DNA from 2 places in the Nonomuraea sp. NPDC049607 genome. Region 2 is predicted to be linked to the other one. Evidence: riboswitches for the same ligand, from Rfam matches in the RefSeq annotation. Region 2 holds a riboswitch; the other holds the start of a gene.

Region 1 (4,408 bases), on a different contig from region 2:
CCGATCGATGCCGAGCGTCTACTGCACGCAGTGCGGGCACGCCAACCCCGAGGATGCCCGTTTCTGTTCCCGCTGTGGGTCACCGCTGACCAGACCCGAGGTCGCCGGGGACACCACATCGACGATCTCGGTCGCGGGAATCGAGGCGTACGAGGCTGAGACAGGCGACATGCTCCTGGCCGAACGGGCGCTGGTCGAACAGCTCCCGCCCGGCACGGCGTTGCTCTCGGTGACCAGGGGGCCCAACCAGGGGAGCCGGTTCCGGCTCGACAAGGACCTCACCACGACCGGGCGCCACCCGGAGAGCGACATCTTCCTCGACGACATCACCGTCTCCCGCCGCCACGTCGAGTTCTACCGCCACCGCGGCGGCCAGTTCTCCGTGCGCGACGTCGGCAGCCTCAACGGCACCTACGTCAACCGAGAGCGCATCGAGGAGGTCCCCCTGCACTCCGGAGACGAGGTGCAGATCGGCAAGTTCCGCCTCGTCTTCCTGATGAGGGTCAACGCCGGCGCATGAGCTCACAGGCGGCACGCTCGCACATGAGCATCGGGGAGGTGCTCGCCCTGCTGCAGGGCGAGTTCCCCGACGTCACCGTGTCCAAGATCCGTTTCCTGGAGGGTGAGGGGCTCATCGAGCCCGAGCGCAGCCCCTCGGGCTACCGCAAGTTCACCCACCTCCACGTCGAGCAACTGCGTTTCATCCTGACCGAGCAGCGTGACCACTACCTGCCGCTGCGGGTGATCAAGGACAGGATGGCGGAGAGCTTCGGCCTTCCGCGCGCGGTGCAGCAGACGCAGGAGATCCGGTTCGACCGGGCCGAGCTGCTGGAAGCCGCCGGCATCGACGAGGAGACCCTCGCCGAGCTGGAGGACTACGGCCTGCTCGCCCCCGTGGCCAGGCGCTACGACGAGGAGGCGCTGAAGGTCGCGCGCAGCGTCGGCGCCCTGGCCCGCTTCGGCCTGCACGCCCGCCACCTGCGCGCGGTCAAGGCCGCCGCCGAGCGGGAGTGCGGCCTGGTCGAGCAGACCGTCGCGCCCATACTCAAGCGGCGCGCCCCCGGAGCCATCGGCGAGGCCGACGAGGCGGCCAGGGAGCTGTCCCAGCTCCTGCTCGACCTGCACGCCTCTCTGGTGCGCAGCGGGGTCAGGTCTGTCCTGGGCCGCTGAGGGCACAGAGCTGGAAGGCCGGGGCACATTCCAGGCCTGCCGGGTGTTACGTTGAAATGCATAAGCGTGTAGCAGAAGCGACCCAGTCAACAGCTGTGCCGGGCGACCGGCCGGTCGAATACGGAGCAGCCCGTGTTGCAGATGGAGGTCGTGGGCGTTCGAGTTGAGATGCCCACAAATCAGCCGATCGTCTTGCTCAAGGAGGCACACGGGGAACGGTTCCTTCCGATCTGGATCGGCATGACCGAGGCGACCGCGATCGCCCTGGCGCAGGCCGAGGAGCCGCCGCCCCGGCCGCTCACTCACGACCTGTTCAGGGACGTGCTGAGCGCGCTCGGCGTCGGGCTGCGCGCGGTCAACATCGTGGCCCTGCGTGACGGTATCTTCTTCGCCGACCTTGTGTTCTCCAACGGCGTGGAGGTGAGCGCCAGGCCGTCCGACTCGATCGCCTTGGCCCTGCGCACCGGCGCCCGCATCTTCGCCAGCGAAGAGGTGGTCCAGGAGGCCGGTGTGATCATCCCGGACGACCAGGAGGACGAGGTGGAGAAGTTCAGGGAGTTCCTTGACACGATCACTCCCGAGGACTTCGGCAGGGCGGGGTAGGTATTTCAGTGCATTTACGCTTCACGACGCGCCGAGCCGGATCGTTGACTGAGCATGGTCACGGTCCTACGGTGCAAGTGAAACCCGTGGTCGCCCTTTACGAACCCCCAGATCAGGCCGCGGGATGAGAGAAAGCCGGAGGTCCGCGTGGCGGTCAGCAGCGGCGAGGGAAAGACGGCCGGCCAGGAAGATCCGGTGCGGCGCGAGAGCGCGCGGCAGCGTGCCGGAGAGCAGGGCCTGCTCTTCGACGAGCAGCCCACGACGCTGCCCGCCGACATCGGATACCGCGGGCCCACGGCCTGCTCGGCGGCCGGCATCACCTACAGGCAGCTCGACTACTGGGCGCGTACCGGCCTGGTGGAGCCCACGATAAGAGCCGCGCACGGCTCGGGTTCGCAGCGGCTCTACAGCTTCCGCGACATCCTGGTGCTCAAGGTCGTCAAGCGGCTGCTCGACACGGGCGTGTCGTTGCAGCAGATCCGCACCGCGGTGCAGCACCTGCGTGACCGCGGGGTCGCCGACCTCGCGCAGATCACGCTCATGAGCGACGGAGTCAGCGTCTACGAGTGCACCTCGGCCGACGAGGTGATCGATCTCCTCCAGGGCGGGCAGGGCGTGTTCGGCATCGCGCTCGGCCGGGTCTGGCGCGAGGTCGAGGGCTCCCTCGCGGAGCTGCCGGGGGAACGGGCGGCGGTCGAGGACAGCGTCCCGGCCGACCATCCCACTGACGAGCTCGCCAAGCGGCGTCGCGCACGCCGCACGGGGTGAGCTGAACCGCTGAACACACCGTAGTAATCTAGGACAGAGTAAGGCTGACGACCCCGTGCGGGAGAGTCCCTGGGCCTCGGTCCTGGGGCGCCGAAGGAGCAACCCTCCCCGGAATCTCTCAGGCATCCCGTACCGCTCGGGCGAGGCAACTCTGGAAAGCAGGTGCGTCCGCCAGGCGCACCTCACCGACGGTGCAAGCCCCACGGCGGGGTGAAGCTCTCAGGTCGCGATGACGTCGCGCTGACAGAGGGGGAGATCCGGCACTCGCCCGCGCCCCGGCGCCGGTCTCCACGCCTCAGGAGGCAACCTCCATGACCGACCTGTCCGCTCCGCCGTTCTCGTCCCGGCACATCGGCCCATCGGAGTCCGAGCAGCAGCGCATGCTCGAGGCCGTGGGCTTCGAGTCCGTCGGCGATCTGGTGGCCGTGGCCGTCCCCGAGGCCATCAGGGCCAAGGACCGGCTCCAGCTCCCGCCCGCCGCGAGCGAGACCGAGGCCATCGCCGAGCTGCGCGAGCTGGCCTCCCGCAACCGGGTGCTGACCTCCATGATCGGACTGGGCTACTACGACACCGTCACGCCCGCCGTCATCCGGCGCAACCTGCTGGAGAACCCGGGCTGGTACACCGCCTACACGCCGTACCAGCCGGAGATCTCGCAGGGCCGCCTGGAGGCGCTGCTGAACTTCCAGACGGTCGTCTCCGACCTGACCGGCCTCGACGTCGCCGGCGCCTCCCTGCTGGACGAGAGCACCGCCGCGGCCGAGGCCATGACGCTGGCCCGCCGGGCGGGCAGGTCCAAGAGCGACGTGTTCGTCGTCGACGCCGACACGCTGCCCCAGACCAAGGCCGTGCTGGCCACCCGCGCCGAGCCGCTCGGCATCACGCTGGTCGAGCACGACCTCGACGGCGACCTGCCCGAGTGCTTCGGCGTGCTGGTGCAGTACCCGGGCGCCTCGGGCCGCCTGCGCGACTTCCGCGACGTGGCCGCCAGGGCGCACGAGGCGGGCGCGCTCGTCGTGGCCGCCGCCGACCTGCTGGCCCTCACGCTCGTGGCCGCCCCCGGCGAGCTGGGCGCCGACATCGCCGTCGGCTCCTCCCAGCGCTTCGGCGTCTCCTTCGGCTTCGGCGGGCCGCACGCGGCCTACATGTCCGTACGCGAGGGCCTGCAGCGGCAGATGCCCGGCCGCCTGGTCGGCGTGTCGGTCGACGTCGACGGCGACCCCGCCTACCGGCTGGCCCTGCAGACCCGCGAGCAGCACATCCGCCGCGAGAAGGCCACCAGCAACATCTGCACCGCCCAGGTCCTGCTGGCCGTGATCGCCGGCATGTACGCCGTCTACCACGGCCCCGAGGGCCTGCGCCGGATCGCCCGGCGGGTGCACCGGCACGCCGTCGCGCTGGCCGGCGGGCTGCGCGAGGCCGGCCTGGAGGTCGTGCACGGAGAGTTCTTCGACACCGTGCTCGTCCGCGTGCCCGGCCGGGCCGCCGAGGTGGTCGCCGCCGCCGCCGAGCGGGGCGTCAACCTGTGGCAGGCCGGTGACGACCACGTCTCCGTCGCCTGTGACGAGAAGACCGGCGCGGCCGAGCTGGTCAAGGTGTGGGCCGCCTTCGGCGTCGAGCGCGCGGACGCGGACGTGGACCTGGCGGCCGACGCGCTGCCGGCCGACCTGGTGCGCGAGTCGGACTTCCTGACCCACCCGGTCTTCCACAGCCACCGCTCCGAGACCGCGATGCTGCGCTACCTGCGCAGGCTCCAGGACAAGGACATCGCGCTCGACCGTTCGATGATCCCGCTCGGCTCCTGCACGATGAAGCTGAACGCGACCACCGAGATGGAGCCGATCACCTGGCCGGAGTTCGCGGGCGT
Region 2 (4,408 bases):
GCCGGGCAGCACGCCCTCCTTGGTGATGCCGCGCCGCACGCACTCCGACATCACGCGCCAGAGGTCGAGGATGCCCGAGCGGATCTCCTCCTCGGTGCGCCCGAACGCCTTCTCGTTCTCCAGCATCAGCGCGGAGATCGACAGGCCGGTGTTCGAGCAGTGCTTGAGCAGCTCCTCGCCCGAGGCGAACGGGTAGGGCAGGACGGTGTCGTCGGGCTTGATGCGGTCGGCGCCCGTGGCCTTCTCGTCCACGACGAAGCCGCCGCCGACGGAGAAGTAGACCTTCTCGCGCAGGGTCTCGCCCTGCTCGTCGCGGGCGGTGAAGCGCATGCCGTTGGGGTGCTCGGGCAGGGAGATCTTGCGTTCGAAGACGAGGTCCTGGCCCACGACGAAGGGGATCTCACGGGTGCCGAACAGCGTGACCGTGCCCGAGGCGCGTATCTCGGCCAGGCGGGCGTCGATGGAGTCGACGTCGACCAGCTCGGGCTTCTCGCCGGACAGGCCCAGCAGCACCGCCTTGTCGCTGCCGTGGCCCTTGCCGGTCAGGCCGAGCGAGCCGTACAGGATGACCTCGACGCGGGCCACGCGGGGGAGCAGGCCGTCGTCATGCAGACCACGGGCGAACTTGTGCGCGGCGGCCATCGGGCCGCCGGTGTGGGAGCTGGACGGTCCGATGCCGATCTTGAAGAGGTCGAAGACGCTGATCGCCATTGATGGGCGCCCTTCAGTTCAGGAAGTGCCGGGGCCCGCCGCGGGCCCCGGCGTTGGTGTCAGGACTCGCCTGAGGTGAGCGCGGTGTACTCCTCGGCGGACAGCAGGTCCTCCGCGTCGCCTTCCATGCGCACGCGGAACATCCAGCCGTCGCCGTACGGGTCGCTGTTGGCCAGGGACGGGTCGTCGACCACGGCCTGGTTCACCTCGACGATCTCGCCGCCGACGGGCGAGTAGATCTCGCTCACCGACTTGGTGGACTCGACCTCGCCGACCGAGTCACCCGTCTCGACGGTCGAACCGACCTCGGGGAGCTGCACGAAGACGACGTCACCAAGAGCCTCGGCGGCGAAGGCCGTGATGCCGACGGTCACGGTGATGCCGTCGTCCACGCCCGACACCCACTCGTGCTCCTTGGTGTAGTTCAGGTCGTCAGGGATGTTGCTCACTTGTTCCTCCTGTAGAAGGGCAGCTCGACCAGGTCCATAGGTTCTTGGCTGCCCCGGATGTCCACGGCCAGACCTGTGTCGACCCCGGCGTCCACGTAGGCCATCGCGATGGGCTTCCCCAGGGTCTGGGAGGGCGCACCGCTGGTGACCTCGCCGACGACGGCGCCGTCGCGGGTGACCGGGTAGCCGTGACGCGGCACCCGGCGGCCCTGGGCGACCAGGCCGACGAGGCGGCGGCGGGGCTGGTCGTCCTTGACCGCCTCCAGCGCCGCCCGGCCGACGAAGTCACCGGGCTTGTCGAATTTCACCACTCTGCCCAGCCCCGCGTCGAACGGGGTCAGGTCGGAGCTCAGCTCGTTGCCGTAGAGCGGCATGCCGGCCTCCAGCCTGAGGGTGTCGCGGCTGGACAGACCGGCGGCCTTGAGCCCGTGCGGCTCGCCGGCCGCCTCCAGGGCGCGCCAGAGCGGCACGGCGTCCTGGTTGGCGACGAACAGCTCGAAGCCGTCCTCGCCGGTGTAGCCGGTACGGGCGATGAGCGCCTGGCGGCCGTCGACCTGGCCGGGCAGGCCCGCGTAGTACTTGAGGCCGTCGAGGTCGGCGTCGGTGAGCGTGGCCAGGATCTCCTGGGCCCTCGGGCCCTGGATGGCGATGAGGGCGTACTGCTGGGAGCGGTCATCGACCACCGCGTCATACGACTTCGTACGATTTTTCAGCTCTTCTAGGACCTTGTCGGAGTTCGAGGCGTTGGCCACCACCATGAACTCCTCGTCCGCCAGCCGGTAGACGATCAGGTCGTCGAGCACCCCGCCGCGCTCGTCCACGATCATCGTGTACCTGGCCCGGCCGGGCGCGAGCGCCGACAGGTGGCCGACCAGCGCGTAGTCGAGGGCGTCTGCGGCCTGCGGACCGGTCAGGAAGATCTCACCCATGTGCGAGAGGTCGAACAGCCCGGCCGCCTCGCGTACGGCTTTGTGCTCCGCCGACTCGCTGCCGTACCGGAGCGGCATGAGCCACCCGGCGAAGTCGGTCAGCGTGGCGCCTAGGGCCTCGTGGACGTCTCGTAGCGGCGTAGGTCGGGACATTTGTCGCACCTCAGGACAGGATTGGATGCCAGCATCCTCCCCCTCTGTCATGGATGCCTGAGAGCTTCGCCCGAGTTTTACCGGACTTTCACCTTCGGCGAGGCCCCCAGGGCCTGCTTTCCAGAGGTCACCTCCCCGTAAGAACGCCTTACAGGGCTGCCGCGCGGTCCTTTGCCTTGAGAGGTTCGCGGGGAGGGCTTGCTCCTTCAGGGACCCTGACCGGATGTCAGAGTGCTCTCCCGCACGGTTTCGCCGGTGATGTCCGTCAGCCTAGTGCCGACATGGGGGTGTTGTCGCGCTTCGCCCCTGGATCTCGCCGGCACACCGCACGCAGCGAAAAGCGGCCGCGGCCCCGGAGAGGCGGGGCCGCGGCCGCGTTGGTGGCCGCGCGCGAGCCGGTCATGGCAGGTCAGCTCGCACGCGGCAGCCTGGACGCGGGCCGGCGCGAACCGGCCCGCGTGGGGATCAGGCGCGCGCCCAGAGGGCGGGCACGTTCGGCGGCTCCCAGCCCGGCAGGCTGGTGTGCGCCTGGAGGCAGCGGTAGCTGACCCCCTGGTAAGTGACGACGTCTCCGGCCGTGTACGACTTGTAAGCCGTCCAGGTGGTGCCCTGGCCGTCCCCTCCGACGGTCAGGGTGAAGGAGGCGGAGTGGTCCGCCGTCGCCCCGTCGCCGTTGATCCCTATGGTGTACGTCCCCGCCGCGGCGCCGCCGGTGGTGGCGACCGTGACGGTGGACGACTGGCCCGCCTGGATCGTGGACGGGCTGAAGGAGACGGTGACCCCGCTCGGCACGTTCCCGGCGGAGAGCGCGACGCTCTGCGCCTGGCCGGACGTGACCTGGGTACTGACCGCCGCGGTAGCCGACTGACCGGCCTGGACCGATGCCGACGACGGGGTCACCGAGATCGAGTAGTCGTTCTCCGTGGGCGTGCTGGTGCCCACGGCGAGCTTCCATATGGCGTACGCGATGGCGTCGGAGTTGCGGTCGAGCGCCGTGGTGTTGATGGCGCTCGGGTAGCTGTCGCACGCGCTGTGGTAGCAGCGGTCGAACGCCTGCCCGGCCGAGCCGCCCCACTTGGCGGCCTGCGCCGAGCTCTTGACCGCCCCGGCCCCCGTGGCCAGGCCGCCGACCCGGACACCGGCGCTCTTGAAGGAGGCGTGGTCGCTGCGGCCGTCGCCTTCCCTGTCACCCTCGGTCTGCAGGCCGATGGTGGCGAAGTAGTCGTTGAAGGTCCGCTGGATCGCCGCGTCGTCGTCGTAGACGAAGTAACCGGCGTTGGTCGAGGCGATCATGTCGAAGTTCAGGTACACCTCGACGCCGCTCGCGCCGCCGTTCTGCACGTAGTACCTGGACCCGACCATGCCCGCCTCTTCGGCGCCCCACCAGCCGAACCGCACGTGCTTGGTGAGCGTGGGCCGGCGGGCGGCGAGGGTGAGGGCGTTCTCCAGGAGCGCGGCCGAGCCGGAACCGTTGTCGTTGATCCCGGGGCCGGCCGCGACGCTGTCGAGGTGGGCGCCGAGCATCACGGTCTGGTTGGCCGGGCCGCCCGGCCAGTCGGCGATCAGGTTGCTGCCGCCGCTGAAGCTCTGCACCCGGGTGGTGAACCCGGCCGCGTCGAGCTTGCCCTTGATGTAGTTGATCGAGGCGGTGAAGCCCGGCCTGCCCGAGGCGCGGTTGCCGCCGTTGCTCGTGGCGATGGACTGCAACTGGCTCAGATGCGCCGTGACGTTCGAGACGGGGATGTCAGGCGGGGGGTCGGCGGCGGCGCCGGCCGGTCCGGCCGGCGAGGTGAGGGTCAGGGCCAGCGCGGCGGTGGCCGCGGCGCCCAACCTGAGCATGGCGTTCACGATCTGTGGCTCCTGAAGGGGCTCAAGGGGGCTGGGCGGCCACCCCGGCGTGGCCGCCCAGGTCGTGCGACTTAGACCGGCTGCCAGAGGGCAGGGGTGTTGGGCGGCTCCCAGCCCGGCAGGCTGGTGTGCGCCTGGAGGCAGCGGTAGCTGACGCCCTGGTAGGTGACGGTCTGCCCGGCCGTGTAGGCCGTGTAGGTCTGCCACGTGGTGCCCTGGCCGCCGCCCACCGTCAGGCTGAAGGAGGCCGAGTGGTCGGCGCTCGCGCCGTCGGCGTTCAGGCTGATCGTGTACGTGCTGGGCGTCACACCGCTCGTG

The links. A riboswitch is a leader RNA that binds a small molecule or an ion and turns the genes downstream of it on or off. The one in region 2 is predicted to bind glycine.
Region 1: linked by a shared signal. The riboswitch ahead of gcvP (aminomethyl-transferring glycine dehydrogenase) and the one ahead of gcvT (glycine cleavage system aminomethyltransferase GcvT) in region 2 are both predicted to bind glycine.

Annotation. Positions count from the first base shown of each region.
Region 1 is NZ_JBFAOV010000006.1:192,995-197,402, forward strand. It holds gene AB0J97_RS14720 (FHA domain-containing protein) at 8-520, shown strand; gene AB0J97_RS14725 (MerR family transcriptional regulator) at 544-1,170, shown strand; gene AB0J97_RS14730 (bifunctional nuclease family protein) at 1,303-1,773, shown strand; gene AB0J97_RS14735 (MerR family transcriptional regulator) at 1,921-2,541, shown strand; glycine riboswitch at 2,590-2,686, shown strand; gene gcvP (aminomethyl-transferring glycine dehydrogenase) at 2,853-4,408, shown strand, end outside.
Region 2 is NZ_JBFAOV010000007.1:17,314-21,721, reverse strand. It holds gene AB0J97_RS15910 (L-serine ammonia-lyase) at 1-711, opposite strand, end outside; gene gcvH (glycine cleavage system protein GcvH) at 771-1,160, opposite strand; gene gcvT (glycine cleavage system aminomethyltransferase GcvT) at 1,157-2,242, opposite strand; glycine riboswitch at 2,277-2,376, opposite strand; glycine riboswitch at 2,397-2,494, opposite strand; gene AB0J97_RS15895 (M28 family peptidase) at 2,708-4,081, opposite strand; gene AB0J97_RS15890 (M4 family metallopeptidase) at 4,162-4,408, opposite strand, start outside.